DNA from 3 places in the Lysinibacillus sp. NPDC056959 genome. Region 1 is predicted to be linked to each of the others. Evidence: riboswitches for the same ligand, from Rfam matches in the RefSeq annotation. Region 1 holds a riboswitch; each other region holds the start of a gene.
What was found. Region 1 has a riboswitch for lysine ahead of ACFTQ7_RS09155 (cysteine hydrolase family protein). Riboswitches for the same ligand answer to the same signal wherever they lie in the genome.

Region 1 (5,600 bases):
AGATCGAATGCGAAAAGCGAGACAGTGTGTGTCATGGAGGAAAAGTAAGTGGTAATTAGCCCGGAATTATTTCCGGGTTTTTTTATTTTAAGAAATCGAAAGAGATGGATCAAAGTCGATGTTTACAGAAAAAAAGCCCCAATACACACCTTTTTCTAAGGTGAATATTGGGAGTTGAAATTTATTAACGTTTATTTTCATTTTGAATACTACTGAAATCTACTTCTTCAGCGAACTCTTCTCTGTTTTCATTTTTACGTTCTCTGTTAGCATTTTGATTTTGATTCTGCTGTTTTTTGTTGTCTTGAGTTTTATTATTCTTATGTTTATTATTACCCATGATCATCTCACCTCCACTATTAGTGTGAGAGAAAGATGATTTTTTATCCGCATAACTTACAATTAAATAATGAAATATATGTGATGAAACAAAAGGTATGGATATAGTAACATTTTCATCTCCACTTTCTGAGAACGCAGCCGGTAATGTTAATTCACTAAACCTTTATATATCAAGGTTTATGGGCTTTCTCCGGTTATTGAGACAACGATAGAAAACGATAAGAATTGAATTCATTTTACTCCTTCGTATAATAATCCTTTCAAAATTCAATTTCTACTAATCAGTAAGGCTTCACAATGTTCAAGGCATTGCAAATGCCATTTAGTGCAATTTTGGAAATTACGCTTGTCCGCCACTTTACGCTTGATAGCCAATAGATATAAAACTATCCCTACAAGAAAAAGTATTTTCCTATTTAGGAGTATTTTTCTAAAGCACTTCTCTATGGGTTTATTGCTAACGTTACATTATTCTATGGAAAGGAATTGCTAAGAGCTGTTAATGCACTAGAATGGGCTATCATTGCAGTTTCAGCAATAGAAGGAACAGGGAACTATATTAATTATGTAAAAGAATCAAAAAGGAGAAAACTAGAAAAAAGAAAGACTAGAGGTAATCAAACTTAGATACATAATGGAAAATAATTCTTCAACTTACTAGAGTCGCTTATCAAAAAGGGATTGCCTATTAGAGAAGGTGGTTGTGCTGCTGCTGCGACCTTTTATTACTGTTTAATATCATGATGTTTTAAGTAGTAGCGTAGAAGGAAATGTATATGCTCAATAAAACTGAATATAATTTTAGAGGTGCCTTACTTATAGCTGGTAATATAAGTAGGGCATTTTTTGTGTATTAATAGACTACTTAATTAGAAGTTTGTTTTTCTGAGAAGTTTTTTACTATGTGTTAGATGATTTTTTTCTATAGGACAAAAATTTTTAAAAAAATTGCGTGTGGGTATCCCTCCTTCTTCGAACAATTGTTTACGGCGTTAGTCGCCCCCGGGATCATGAATCCACTATGATTTGGGTAACGCTAAATACGGTAGCTCAAAATATCCTAAAGGGGGGGATGCCGTGCAAACTCAGCGAAAAAATCAAAATTATCGCTGGGGTAATTTATGAATTATATTGTGAATCGTGAACGTTAAGAAGGGAACGGTTTATAGGTGATGAAAAATCAAGAGGTGAATAATTAAATGCTTATACAATTGTTGATGTATTGTTGTATTTATTGTAAATAGTTATTGTTTAAAGTGTTTTGAATGTCATTTTTTTGTGGTTGAGCGCAATAAATCTTATAAAATATAGTAGATTTTTAAGTTGACATATAAAAAACGCAATAATATAATTATTTCAAATAATCAAATAATTCACACTTTTCTAATAATGGTGTAGAGGCGCGGCGGTTAACAGTACCTAATGGAGTCCGAGAAGATGAAGAAGTTTGGTAGAAGGAAGTGTCGCCGAAGCATGTGATGAGTTCTCGCCATCATATACTGGGGCTGTAGCGAATAGTTGCAGGACTGCCTTCGTAAACATACGTGTTTATGAAGTTGTGCTATCTCTGTTTAGACAAACAGTGGGAATTTTAAATGGTCGATTCATTTTAAGTTTCTAGAAATGAGTAGGTCATTTTTGTGTTAGACAGATTCTTTTGCACAAAGAGTCTATATTTTATTTGTCTATACATTTTAGAATTAGAGGTATTTTGGGGGGATTTTATGGATAATACATCAACATTATACTATGAATTTTTACCGACTGACGGTCAAAAAATAAACGTGAACCCTGATAAAACAGCATTACTAATAGTAGACATGCAACATCAGTTTATTAGCCGAGACGGATTAGACGCGCAGGTTGCAAGAGAAAAGGGCATGTTTGATCAGTGGGAATACTTTTTTGATCGTATCGACAATTTAACGATCCCGAACAATAAAAAGCTTTTAGATTTTTTCCGTACTAATAAATTAGAAGTAACATTTGGTCGCATTGCTTGCCATCATAAAGATGGAAGAGATCGTTCTCCTGTACAACGCCGGACAGGATGGAACAATATTTTATTGCCAATCGGTGACCCAGGAGCGGAGATGGTGGATGAATTAAAGCCTCTTGATGACGAAATTGTTGTAAATAAAACGACAGATAGCGTATTAAGTGGTACGAATTATGAATTTTTACTGCGTAATATGGGCATTGAAACAGTAGTTTGTACAGGTGTTGTAACAGATCAATGTGTTGCTTCAACAGTTCGAAGTTTAGCTGACGCAGGATTTGAAGTTATTTTAGTTGAAGATGCATGTGCAGCTGCAACGCAACAGCTTCATGATGCAGAAATTATGATTATGAATCAAATTTATTGCCAAGTGATGAGTACAGATGAAGTAATTGATTTAGTAACGGAAGAACTATCAAAACACGAACCAATGAATCTGTGAGAGGAAATGGACTATGAGTCAAACACCAAATGATCATACACCACAGTTAAAGCGTGTTTTAACATTAAAAGATTTAGTCATTTATGGTATTGCTTTTATGACACCGATTGCGCCAGCTTATATTTATGGCTTTGCAGCAGAGTCTACAGGTGGGATGTTGCCATTAGCCTACTTGATTGCGATGGTTGCAATGATGTTTTCTGCATATAGTTACGGTCGCATGGCTGCTGTTTTTCCGAATGGAGGGTCAACTTACACATATACCCAGCGTGCAATTAATCCACATTTAGGTTTTTTTGCGGGTTGGGCAATGTTTATGGATTATGTCTTAGTGCCACTCATTGTATTCATGGTAGGTGCTTCATATGCGAATGCATTAATACCATCTGTTCCGTATTGGGTATGGGTGTTATTAATTGCAGGTATTATAACTACAGTCAATATTCTAGGTATTGGCATCGCAGCAAAAACAAATCAAATCCTCGTTATGTTTATGGGAATTGTAGTCGTTATTTTTGTGATTTTTTGTGTAAAGACAATTGTCGGTGCGCAAAGTGATACGTCGCTCTTTACTGTTGTCCCGTTTTTCAACGATGAAAAATTCGTTATGTCTGCAATTATTTCTGGTGCAGCAATGGCCTGCTTCTCATTTTTAGGGTTCGATTCGATTACAACACTATCTGAAGAGGCAGTCAATCCAAAAGAGGATATTTGGAAGGCAGCTATTTTAGCTTGTTTAATCGGAGGACTTATTTTTATTGTGCAAGCATATGTAGCTCAGCTCGTATGGCCTGATGTTACAAACTTTAGTTCAGCTGATACGGCTTTATTTGATGTAGCGGAAAAAGCAGGTGGTGCAGTTCTTGCAACTCTTTATACAGTTGCGATTATTGTATCAACAGTGACAGCTGGTTTAACAGGACAAGCAAGTGCATCCCGTTTAATGTTTAGTATGGGGCGTGATGAGGTACTTTCGAAAAAGTTTTTCACACATTTACATCCAAAATATCAAACACCGGTATACAATATTTTATTGATGTGTGTGATTAGTGTTTTAGGAGCGCTGTTTTTATCAGCAAATTTTGTAGCAGAATTAATGAACTTTGGAGGCCTGACAGGATTTATGTTTGTCAATTTGTCAGTGATCGTGTATTACTTCTTCCGTAAAAAAGAAATGAAAATAATTCGATACTTATTAATTCCAGGGCTAGGATTTGGTATTTGTTTCTACTTATTTATTAATTTATCACCGATGACATTGAAGGTAGGTTTTATCTGGCTTGCAATCGGTTTTATCTATGCTTTCATTACGACGAAAGGCTTCAAAAAGAAACCACCAACATTTACGGATTTATAAAATACCGAAAGAGCTTAGGGTAAATTTCTAAGATAAGTCAGTTGTCTAGTATTGGTAATGTTTATCGATGTTAGGTAGCTGATTTATTTTTATACAGGAATATCTTATACGAAAGTAAAATACTCGCAGTATAAAATATCTTTACTTACTGGTATAGGTGTATTACTTGAATTTTTAGCTTGTTGTTTCTATATGTAGCTAAATAGTACCGAGGAGCTCAATTCATGGCAATTTAAAACTTTAACATATAAATGTAGGTGTGTTATGCATAAAAGTAATAAAATTAAAACTGGCCTTGAGGAATTCCTTATAAATATTCAGAATAATATAGCTAGTACTGTATATCAAAGGATTTGAGGCGGATGAGATAGCTAACAGGTTATCTAAAGATATAATAAAAACATTTGGGTTCGACAAGGTCGTTAGCTGAAGTAAAAAATTGTTTGAAGATAAATAAAAAGGCTAGGTTCTACTATGGTAGTACCTAGCCAATTACTTAAACCCACCAGCATCCATGTTTTGCCACATACACTCCACACATGTAGGGTGTGTATCGCAACTCATATTAAAAGAAGGCAACTAACCATAGTTAGTTGCCTTGCTATAAAGTGTTTCGATTTACCACAAACCTCCCTTAACAATCCCCCACGTCCTTCTTCGATGAGCTGTGTTTAGAGAATCAACTCCACAATTCATAAGCCAGTTTGCTGCATTATCTCTCTGAGCTTTTGTTAGGTACTCCACAGCATTCAGATAGACGATCAACAAGGAGATATGCTGTAAGAGGAGAACAAAAAAATCACCCATGTCATGAAGAGTGATTTTTGAAAATCTATTAAAGGTATAGGTTCATAACAATTTGCTCGCCAATACGTCCCATTCTTCTTTCCAGGTTATCGACAAAGCCAGCTTTTAAATACAAATTTTGAGCCGGAATATTTTTATGATTAACGACTAAAATGACTTCATTACAATCTTTAAATTTTCTTTTAATAAATTCAGGTAGTGCAAGCATCCCTTTTTTGGCATAGCCTTTTCCTTGTTGTTTATGGTCAATAGATAATGCAGTAAGCAGCATAGCTTTTGGATTAGTAGAGTATTCTTTTACTCTATCAGTTGCATGCAAGACAAAAAATCCTACAGGTACATTGTCACTCAAAATAACAATCGGATACTGACCAACCATTTCTATAGAAATCTCTTTTGGAAGGGCAGTAAATTGACTTTGTTCGTCCGGAAGCTCAAAGTCATTCAAACTATCCACATATTCTTCAGAGAAATGTACTAATTCGATGGTGTTCGTTTTTTGCATAAAATTTCCTCCTTCTTTATCATTTCAATACAAGAGCAAATGTTCGTTAATGGGCTTGATTTATAAATGGCGTATAATCATCTTTAATTTGATGATTAAATATAGTTAATCAACACTAAAAGAATTAAAAAATTAGGGGGGGATGGAA
Region 2 (5,600 bases), on a different contig from region 1:
AACATATTCAATACGCAACAAATGATGGGAAAATTCGTCCGACAATAACGATTTTTGCACCAGGGCGAGTACGTATATGGAATCATCAGCTAATTCGCTATGCTGGCTATGAAACGGAATCTGGAATCGTTGGTGATCTGCATTCCGTTGCGTTTACAAAAGTATGTGAATCACTTGGCTGGCAGGGTGAGAGAACAGCATTTGATGTGCTTCCGCTTGTCGTACAGGTGGATGATAGAGAGCCACAAGTGTTTATAATCCCTGACGAATATGTACTAGAGGTACCGATTCGCCACCCAGAATCTTCTCAAGTAGAAAAACTAGGATTAAAATGGTATGCAGTGCCGATTATTTCGAGCATGCGCTTCCAAATGGCAGGTATCGACTTTGAGGCAGCTCCATTCAATGGTTGGTATATGGGTACAGAAATTGGGGCACGTAATTTAGCAGATCATGATCGCTATAATATGCTACCCGCTATAGCAGAAATTTTTAACCTTGATACAACTAAACAGGCTTCTCTATGGCGTGACCGAGCATTAGTTGAGCTGAATATGGCCGTTCTACATTCTTTTAAAGAAGATGGTGTGAGCATTGTAGATCATCATACAGCTGCACAACAATTTAAATTGTTTGAGGAAGCAGAAGCAGCAGCAAATCGCGAGGTGACAGGCAATTGGACATGGTTGATTCCACCTCTTTCACCAGCTACAACCCATATTTATCACAAGCCTTATGTTAATGTTTACAATACACCGAACTATTTTTATCAGAAACCACCTTATTAATAGAGAAAGGCAGCTCACGTTAACTTTATTTCAGCGAGTGTCCAAACACTCGCTGAAATAAGATTATGAGCTACCTTTTTTAATTTACATATTCATTTTTAGAAGCTCTAAATGAACATAAGAAGAGTATGAATGCTACGACAACAAATAACCAACCAGTGATATCCCAGCCACCAAATATATCATGTAAATAACCAAATAAAATTGGACCGATTGCGGCTAATAAATATCCTAATGATTGTGCAAAACCTGATAAATCAGCTGCCTCAAAAGCGGTACGGGTACGTAATGTAAAGAACATCATCGCTAATGAGAATGAAGCTCCTCCGGCTAAGCCTAGTAGTACCATCCAAAGTATAGCGAGGTTCGTCCATTCCATTACTAGTCCGATAAAGCCAATTAAGTAAAATGCCGTAAACATGAATACGAGAGGTCGTTGAGATGTCATTTTACTAGCAATAATAGGGACAGCTAAGGCCATTGGGACTTGTGAAAATTGCATGATGGAAAACATCCATCCTGCACGATCTGCAGCTAATCCTTGTGCTATATATATTTCAGGAATCCAAGCAGCGGTTGTATAGAATAATAACGACTGAAATCCCATAGCTCCCGCTACTGCCCAAGTAACAGGTGATTTCCATAAAGGTGTACGTTCTTTCGTAGTTTTAACATTAGGCTCTGGCTTATTAAATTTCAACTGTGGAATCCAAATTAAAATGGTTAACGCCACAAGAACAAGTGCGACTGCCAGAGCACCTTGCCAGCCAATGGATGAATGGGCAACAGGATAGCTAATGCCAGCGCCAAGCCCAGCTGTCAAATTCATCGACATTGTGAAAAATGCCATAAGCAAACCTACGTGATAAGGAAACTTCAATTTAAGTAATCCTGGAATAAGTACGTTACCGAATGAAATGGCTATACCAATTAGCGCAGTGCCAAATACGAGTAAACTAGTTGTGCCGAGGGAGCGTAGTACAATCCCTAATGCCAAAAGAATAGTCGATAAAAATAATGTTAGTTCTAGCCCTATTTTACGTGCGACAATTGGTACAAAAGGTGAGATAATTGCAAAAGCTAGCAATGGGATTGTTGTTAGAAAGCCCGCTAATGCATAGGATATGCCGAGGTCTTCTCGGATAAAGGAAATAATAGGTCCAACAACTGTTAGTGGCATCCGTAATGTCGAGCCAATACAAATTACGCCGATCACTAGTAATAAGGTTGTACCTTTCCAGTTAATTTTCCTGCTAGGATAAGTATCGGTATGTTCATGAGTAGTCAAATAAATCCCCCCTGTTAGAACAATTATGATTGAACCACTATACCACTTTATCACAATAATAAAAATAGTTGAAAATTCACAAAATATAGAATGTTACTCGAGTTGTTGAAATGCCATATGTCATATGTTAGAATAATATTCATCATAAATTTAATAATATGCCTCATGTTTATATTGAGGTAGAGGTCGCGGTATTTAAGAGTATGCTAATGGAAATGACAAGCATTTAAGATATTAGTTGAAAGGAAATACTGCCGAAGTGTGAGGGGACTTGAAAACCTCATGCTGGGGCTGTCTCCGAAAGGAACAGAACTGTCACGTTTGGACAACGTGTTGAGCTATCATTTTGAAAGAACAGAGGATTCTTAGCCATCACTGCCGTTCATGTGATGGCATTTTTTTCGCCTCTTAAAAGGAAGGAAGCTAAATTGTGAGTGAAATAAAAGTCAATCAGCTCGGCCATAAAGCGCCAAAGTTGAAAAAAGAATTAAAAAGCCGTCACATTACAATGATTTCATTAGGCGGTACAATCGGTACAGGATTGTTTTTAGCTAGTGGTGGTGCCATTGCACAGGCAGGCCCTGGCGGTGCGCTTCTTGCTTATGCATTAATCGGTATCATGGTTTATTTTTTAATGACGAGCTTAGGCGAAATGGCAGCCTATATGCCATCATCGGGCTCATTTAGTACGTATGCTACAAAATTTGTGGATCCAGCTCTAGGCTTTGCACTTGGTTGGAACTATTGGTACAACTGGGCAATTACAATTGCGGCAGAAATTTCAGCTGTATCATTGATTATGAAATATTGGTTTCCAGATAGCTCTTCAGCACTTTGGACTGTTTTATTTATTGCTGTCGTTTTAACGTTCAATCTATTATCGGTAAAAAGCTATGGTGAAAGTGAATATTGGTTTGCCATGATAAAGGTTGTAACTGTAATCATTTTTATTATCATCAGTTTCTTAATGATATTTGGTATTTTAGGAGGAAATGCTCCGGTAGGCTTTACGAATTTCTTTATTAGTGATGGACCATTCCACGGTGGTTTCCTTGCTACATTTGGTATTTTCTTAGCTGCGGGATTCTCGTTCCAAGGAACAGAATTACTTGGAATAACAGCGGGTGAAACAGATGATCCTGGTAAAAATATTCCGAAAGCTGTTAAGTCCGTTTTCTGGCGAATTCTTTTATTCTATATTTTAGCGATCGGTGCAATTGGTCTGTTGATTCCGTTTACAGACGCACGTTTGCTATCTGAAGATATCGCTGTTTCACCGTTTACACTGGTGTTCGACCGTTTAGGAATTGCCTTTGCTGCATCATTGATGAATGCTATTATTCTAACGGCAATGCTGTCAGCAGGGAATTCAGGGCTGTACGCATCTTCTCGTATGCTTTGGCAATTAGCGGTAGATGGACATGCACCTAAATTTTTCGCTAAACTAAGCCGTCGAGGTATTCCAATTTACGCATTACTGGCGACTTTAGCTGTAGGCTCTCTAGCATTTTTAGCTTCATTCTTTGGTGATGGTGTGGTCTACATGTGGCTTCTAAATGCCTCTGGGATGTCAGGCTTCATTGCTTGGCTAGGAATTGCATTTAGCCATTACCGTTTCCGTCGAGCGTTCGACGTACAGGGCTTAGATCCGAAATTGTTGCCGTATAAAGCAAAATTATTCCCATTCGGTCCGCTATTTGCCTTTACGGTTTGTATGATTGTTGTTATTGGACAAAACTACAGTGCATTTATGGGTGGTTCAGTAGATTGGTACGGAGTCCTTGTCTCGTATATCGGTATTCCACTGTTCTTACTGTTATGGCTTGGCTATAAAATTAAGCATAAAACAAAAATGCTTCCACTTGAGCAATGTGATTTAAAAGTAGATTAATAAATAATAAACTGTCCTGTGAGCCATAGAAAATGGCTTGCAGGGCAGTTTTTTTTAGTTGAAAAATGAATTGGCAAGCTCAAACATACAATCTTGTCAGAGAAAAATTAAATCCTTTAAGCCCCAAACCCCCGCATCCCCATAATAGTAATCATTGATCCATTTTTATATTTTAGGATCTTCAGATAAAATTACTGGAGAAAATAAAAGTGGACTTTAGCTTTTCAGACCGTCCCTCCATTTTTGGTGCCCAACCTTAATATGGTAAACTGTTTTAGAATGAATAACCACCAAATTTTGGTTATGTCATTTGTTGAAACGTATATCGTTTATCTTCATTCAGTAGAAATAGCTGTACGTAAAAGCTTAATAGGTGAGGACAAATTTCAACCATTAGGTATTCAAGAATATCAGTGGTACGAGGATAAGAAGAAAATTAGTAAAGGGGCAGATGGTCTTTTATTAAAGGCAGAAGATATGATGAAAGTGGGGCTCTTAGTTTTAAAGAAAGGCGTATATAAAGAGAAAAGGATAGTTTCAGAGGATTGGATTAACCATTCGATAAAGCCGAATTTAATGACTTATGAAAAAATCGGTTATTACGGGATGCATTGGTGGGTAAATAAACAGAATGTAACTAAAGCTTTTTCGGAAGATAATCAATATTTCTTTGCATTAGGCTTTGGGGGGCAATATATTTTTATTTGGCCAAAGGAAGAACTAGTTATTACTATCACAGGTGATTTGTATGAAACTAGTTTATTACCGCTTCAATTAATAAAGGATCACATCTTGAGATAATCGTTAGGATGATGAGCCAATAAAATGAAATTTTTACATTTTAGAATAGAGGTGCATGGAAGTGCAAAAGCACATTTTACTAGTAGAAGATGATGAAGCCATTCGTGAAATGGTAGAAAGCTATTTAACGATGGAGGGATTCCTTGTCACCTCTGCAGTAAATGGAGAAGAAGCAGTACAAAATTGTTTAAACAATCCCTTTGATTTAGTAATCTTGGATATTATGATACCGAAGCTTAATGGATTAGAAGTTTTAAAGATTATACGAGAGCAAGCATCACTTCCAATTATCATCATGTCAGCGAAGGATAGTGATGTTGATAAAGCATTAGGGTTAGGATTAGGGGCAGATGATTATATTGCCAAGCCGTTTTCGATGCTGGAGTTTTCGGCACGTGTCAAAGCCGCAATTAGAAGAGCTACAAAATACTCCGGTCAAGTAGTGGATAAGGCAGATATAGTAGAGATAGACAACTTATTGATAGACCTTGTTAATTTTTCGGTTGAGAAGAATGGACAAAATGTAAAGCTCACGTCAAAGGAATTTGCTATTTTAACGCTATTCGTGACAAATCGTAATCGAGTTTTTACGAAGCAGCAAATTTATCAATTGATTTGGAATGATGCTTACTATGGAGATGAAAATATTATTAATGTACATATAAGAAGATTACGAGAAAAAATTGAAGACGATCCGTCCAACCCAAAGTATATTAAAACGCTTTGGGGGATCGGCTACAAATTTGAAGGGTAAACATCATGATTATATGTCTATTGCTAATTATTGTATTACTCGTAGGAATTATTATTTTTCAGATGAAGGCAAAGCAAC
Region 3 (5,600 bases), on a different contig from region 1:
TCATTCACTAATTTTTGTGCAGCCATATGTACTAATTCATGAGGTTGTTCTATATGAAGATATTCTGGCAAATTCCGATATTCCTCAAAATAGCCATAATACCATTCCCCAAACTTACATTCATGATGCGTTTTTATAATTTCTTTTAGGCCAGCCTTTTGTAAAGCATTTCTTAAAAAGCTTGCATGATCCATTAACCTTGCTGCCAATTGGCTAACTACCGTTTGCTCTTTAGGCTTACGGATTGTAGGAGCAATAGCTTTTAACATTTCAGATACTTGATTTTGTATTATATCCGAGAAGTCACTAGTATGAGATAATTCCGTCGTTGTTTCCGCTAAACGTCCTACAGCTATTACATTTTCTTCTGATGCGACTGTCATTTGATCAATGCCATGTGCTGCTTCTTCAATATTTTTACTTGTTACAGTCAAATTAGTAATATTGCTCTTCATGATACTTAAAAAGTCAGTTAAATAATGTTCGACTTCTTTAATATTTGTTATTGTATTATGTAATTTCTTATCAATGACTGATCGAATCTTCGTCATTTCTTGCAATGAACCTTTCGAGCTGTTAGCTAACTTCCCTACCTCCATCGCAACAACATTAAATCCTTTTCCATGTTCACCAGCACGTGCAGCTTCTATAGAGGCATTTAAGGATAGTAGTTGTGTTTGATCAGCAATCCCAGTCACACCTTTACCGATATCATCCATTTTAGTTATTTCATTATACAACTGCTCTGTTGAATGAGCTCCTTTAGACAACAACTCCTGAACCAGTTCACCTTTTGTAATGGACGCTTCCATTTCCTCTACAAGGAGTAATGAATGCTGTTTGATTTCTTGAATGTTTGCATTAACATTTTGCTCAACTGCAAGTATCTCTTCTGTATTTGACGACATTTCTTCACTCATTGCTGAAATATCCCCTACACTTGTTGAGACATTTTGAACCTTTAGCGCCGTTTGAAAATTAATTAACTCCATATGCGCTAGTACAAAGTCTAAAATCGCATTTTTCACATCAATACTGTCATGCTCAAGTTCTAATTCCAAAATTCGCTTTTTTAATATTTGTATTTCTAAATCGTTGTGTTGCTCAACGCTTTCATCCACTGGCTTTTGAAATAAACCGAATAGCACCATATTAACTCCCACCTTCCATTTGGAAAAACATGTCACATTTTATTATATAACAACTAAATTAGATAAAGTATGAAATTAATGTAAACAAAAATAGATGTGCCATTTAATGACACACCCTATTCATATTATATGTAAAGCGCTTGTTCTAAATTAAATTCGTCATGTAATGCATTTGCTGCACGAATCATTTCGTCCTGAGGAACAACGACAGACACTTTTATTTCAGATGTACTTACCATTTTCACAGGGATATCTTCACGACGTAAACGATCAAACATACGGGCTGCCACTCCCGGGTTAGATGCCATTCCTGAGCCAATAATAGAGACTTTCGCTAAACCAATTTCAAAATCAGCAAAACTAAACCCTAGTGATACTTTACTATCTTCTAGGACACGTAATGCATCAGCGAACTCCTCTTTTAAAATAGTAAATGATACAGTCGGCTTTAAGCCATCAATTATTGCTTGTACGATTATATCAACGTTTATGCGATTTTCTGCAAGCATTGTGAACATATCTGCTAACGAAGCATTAGAATAAGCATCATACCCTACCGTTAGGCGAATAACGTCTGACTCATAGGCAACACCACGTACAATTAAATTTTTCTCCATTTCAACTTCCTCCTTCAATAAAGTACCTTCTGTATCTTTTTCGCTTGACCGAATGATAACTGGGATTTGAAACTTCTTTGCTATTTCTACAGCCCGTGGGTGTAAAATTTGTGATCCTAAATTTGATAGCTCTAGCATTTCATCATAGGAAATTTCTTTTACCTTTTGTGCCCCAGCAATCTGACTTGGATCAGCTGTATAGACTCCATCCACATTCGTATAAATATCTACACGCTCTGCCTCTAATGCTGCAGCAATAGCTAAAGCCGTCGTCTCCGCACCACCTTTACCAAGCGTCGTAATATTCCGTGAATTACCGATCCCCTGTTCCCCTGCAACGACGACGATTTTCCCCTGAGTAAAATACTCTTCTATTCGACTAGCTTCTATCACATCAATTCGTGCATTGCCATACACCGCATCAGTTTGAATACCTGCCTGCCAGCCTGTTAATGACACTGCATCATAACCTTCTTCCTGCAAAGCAATTGCCACTAATGCACTTGATAGTTGTGAGCTTGTTGACAATAGTGCGTCTAGTTCACGTTTAGACGCATTGTCTGATAGATTACAAGCCATCTTTGCTAATTCTTTAGACGTCCCTCTCATTGCTGTAGTGACAACGACAATATCAAAACCACTTTCCTTTTCTGCAATTACCTTTTTTGCAACATCTTGAATGTGTTCAGTTGATGCTAATGCAGCACCACCAAATTTCATCACAATTCTCTCCATTCTTTTCATTCTCCTTCGTATTTAATCATTTCGCTGATTATAAAGTAGCTAAAATTTTGCAGCTTTCACAAAAAAACATCGCAAAAGCAAATAACATCCTTCAACTCTTAGGTAAGAGTAACAGCCTTGAAAAAATGTTGTTTCGAGAAATCTAAAAAGGCAGCTCTCACATAACGTGAAAGCCGCCTATAACATGTACAATAAAAGTAACTTGCGCATGTGTGATAGCTCTCCGAAACGTTTAGAATCGACAGTCTTACATCTCTTAAATGTAAAACCAGCACAGCATCGGAAACAACGATGCTCCACTTCGGCAAGTTCCCCTTTCATACATTTTCACTGGACTTGTTCGTCCTCGTATGTACTACTCTTGAACCTTGCACCTCTATCATCACTAAATAGTGATTGTATTTAATTGAATCTTAGCGAAGAAATTTCCAATTTAATAAGTAGAAACTACTTATAAACTAAGATGCTGTGTATGACATTGCTATATTGAATAGCTATGTTATATACAAACCTTAGCATACGTCTAATCCTTTGACAATGTCTCTTGTTTAAAATCAATTTCACCTTAGCGTAATTGCCGCTGTCGCTTTGCTTTCGCGCAGAAAACATTTGCCGCTGTCGCTTTGCTTTCGCTACAGATGAACAAAGCGTCCGAAATCGGCTTTGTGCTTAGGTCTGCAGATGTTTTTTGTACGAAAGCGCAGTGCTAACGTAGCGACAGCGACACGAGGGCCGACACGAAATCGGTCATTTCGATAATACCACAGGACGTGGCGTTTTTACCGATGCAGGTCAGTTAGCCGTTATCGCATGGATGCGATGATTTTAGGCTAACATCCCCTCAGAACTCCTTTCCGATTCCGTGACATCCTTCGGAGGCTCTATTTTCATTCAGCAAATGTCTTTTGTACCGAAAGCGTAGCGACAGGTACAGGTGTTTGGACACCCACCGAAAAGGAATTCCATCTACATTCATCTCACTTACCCTTCAGATGTAGTGTTTTCTGCTGAATGAAAATAAGTATGGATATTGCTAGCTAGACTAGCCGGCATCCCAGCTTCCTGTAATGCTTGCACACTTGCCTCACGAATTTTTTTGACAGAGCCAAAATGCTTAAGTAATTGCTGTTTTCGCTTTGGACCAACTCCCTCTATTTGATCGAGGACAGATTGTATAGCATGCTTCTCGTGCTGCTGTCGTAAGAAAGTAATAGCAAAGCGGTGTACTTCGTCTTGAATTCGTTGCAGTAAATAGAAGCCATCACTTGTGCGCTTTAATGCAATTACTTCAGGTGGATCACCAAATAGAAGCTGAGACGTATTATGCTTGTCATCTTTTGCTAATCCGGCAATTGGAATGACAAGGCCGAGCTCATCCTCTAATACTTCCCGTGCGACTTCCATTTGCCCCTTCCCGCCATCAATTAGTACTAAATCTGGTAAAGGTAGACCTTCTTTTAATACTCGTGTGTAACGACGACGGATCACTTCCTGCATTGCCCCGTAATCATCGTGCTTGGCAGCTGTACGTGTTTTGTATTTTCGATACTCCTTCTTTGCAGGTTTTCCATCGATAAATACAACCATTGCAGATACAGCATCTGTTCCATGCATATGACTATTATCGAAAGCTTCGATCCGTAAAGGCACAGAAATGCCCATAGCTTCACCGAGCGCCTCACATGCTCCTATTGTGCGTTCTTCCTGACGTTCAATAAGCTGGAACTTCGCTGCTACAGCAATTTCAGCATTTTTAATCGCTAAATCAACAAGCTCTTTTTTTTGGCCACGTTTTGGTGTTAGTACCTTCACTTCTAATAATTCTGTTAAAATATCCGCATCAATAGATTGTGGGATAAAAATTTCTTTAGGCTTAATATGCTCTAGCTTGTCATAAAAGCGCCCAACGAACGTTAAAAATTCCTCTTCTGCATCTTGATAAATCGGAAATATCGAGACATCACGCTCAATGAGCTTTCCTTGACGGACAAAGAAAACTTGCACACACATCCAGCCCTTCTCGACTGCATAACCAAATACATCGCGGTTTGTTGTATCACTTGATACAATTTTTTGCTTTTGCATGACTGTATCAATATGTGCAATTTGATCGCGAAATTCCTTTGCACGTTCAAACTCTAAATTTCCTGCGGCCGCTAGCATCTTTACCTCTAACTCTTTTTTAACTTCTTCAACCCCACCATTTAAAAATTTTGTCATATCTTCAATCATATCGTTGTAAGTGTCAACATCAATCTCTTTCACACAAGGAGCTAGACATTGCCCCATGTGATAATACAAACAAACCTTTGAAGGAAGTTGTACACATTTTCGAAGAGGATATAAACGATCTAGCAGCTTTTTCGTCTCACTTGCTGCATACGCATTTGGGTATGGACCAAAATATTTTGCCTTATCCTTTTTCACTTTTCGTGTTGTAATAAGTCGTGGATGTTTTTCATTTGTAATTTTTAAATACGGATACGTTTTATCATCCGTCAACATAACATTGTATTTCGGGTCATGTAGTTTTATAAGATTAAGCTCTAAAATTAATGCCTCGATATTGGAGGATGTTACAATGTACTCAAAATCTTCTATTTCGCTTACAAGTCTCTGTGTTTTCCCTTCATGCGTACCAGTAAAATACGAGCGAACTCGATTTTTCAACACTTTTGCTTTCCCGACATAAATAATAGTACCTTGTCGATCTTTCATCAAATAGCAGCCAGGCTGATCTGGTAAAATTTCAAGCTTTCGTTTAATTAAATCATTCATCGCCTACCTGCCCCCATTTTCTTAAAATAGCGTTCGCTTTTTCTCTATATTATATAACGAAAAAAAAGCCAAGCACATCTTATTGATGGCTTGACTCTTTTTTTCTTACAGATTAAGCATGTTTTGCGATAAATGCTTCTAACGCTTCTTTTGGTTGGAAACCAACTGTTTTATCTACTAATTCACCGTCTTTGAATAATAGTAATGATGGGATAGACATAATTTGGTATTCTGCTGCAGTACCTTGGTTGTTATCTACATCTACTTTTACAATATTAGCCGCACTACCTGCAGCATCCATTTCTTCAAG

Region 2: it holds a riboswitch for lysine, as region 1 does, so the genes downstream of both, ACFTQ7_RS15700 (amino acid permease) here and ACFTQ7_RS09155 (cysteine hydrolase family protein) in region 1, are expected to answer to the same signal.
Region 3: it holds a riboswitch for lysine, as region 1 does, so the genes downstream of both, ACFTQ7_RS06130 (aspartate kinase) here and ACFTQ7_RS09155 (cysteine hydrolase family protein) in region 1, are expected to answer to the same signal.

What each region holds. Positions count from the first base shown of each region.
Region 1 is NZ_JBHURE010000005.1:261,882-267,481, reverse strand. It holds gene ACFTQ7_RS09160 (hypothetical protein) at 185-340, opposite strand; lysine riboswitch at 1,730-1,914, shown strand; gene ACFTQ7_RS09155 (cysteine hydrolase family protein) at 2,067-2,783, shown strand; gene ACFTQ7_RS09150 (APC family permease) at 2,797-4,140, shown strand; gene ACFTQ7_RS09145 (GNAT family N-acetyltransferase) at 4,976-5,452, opposite strand.
Region 2 is NZ_JBHURE010000014.1:2,361-7,960, forward strand. It holds gene ACFTQ7_RS15690 (nitric oxide synthase oxygenase) at 1-788, shown strand, start outside; gene ACFTQ7_RS15695 (CynX/NimT family MFS transporter) at 868-2,076, opposite strand; lysine riboswitch at 2,249-2,425, shown strand; gene ACFTQ7_RS15700 (amino acid permease) at 2,507-3,967, shown strand; gene ACFTQ7_RS15705 (serine hydrolase domain-containing protein) at 4,229-4,768, shown strand; gene ACFTQ7_RS15710 (response regulator transcription factor) at 4,830-5,522, shown strand; gene ACFTQ7_RS15715 (sensor histidine kinase) at 5,528-5,600, shown strand, end outside.
Region 3 is NZ_JBHURE010000003.1:386,650-392,249, forward strand. It holds gene ACFTQ7_RS06125 (methyl-accepting chemotaxis protein) at 1-1,151, opposite strand, end outside; gene ACFTQ7_RS06130 (aspartate kinase) at 1,277-2,503, opposite strand; lysine riboswitch at 2,721-2,899, opposite strand; gene uvrC (excinuclease ABC subunit UvrC) at 3,494-5,290, opposite strand; gene trxA (thioredoxin) at 5,403-5,600, opposite strand, start outside.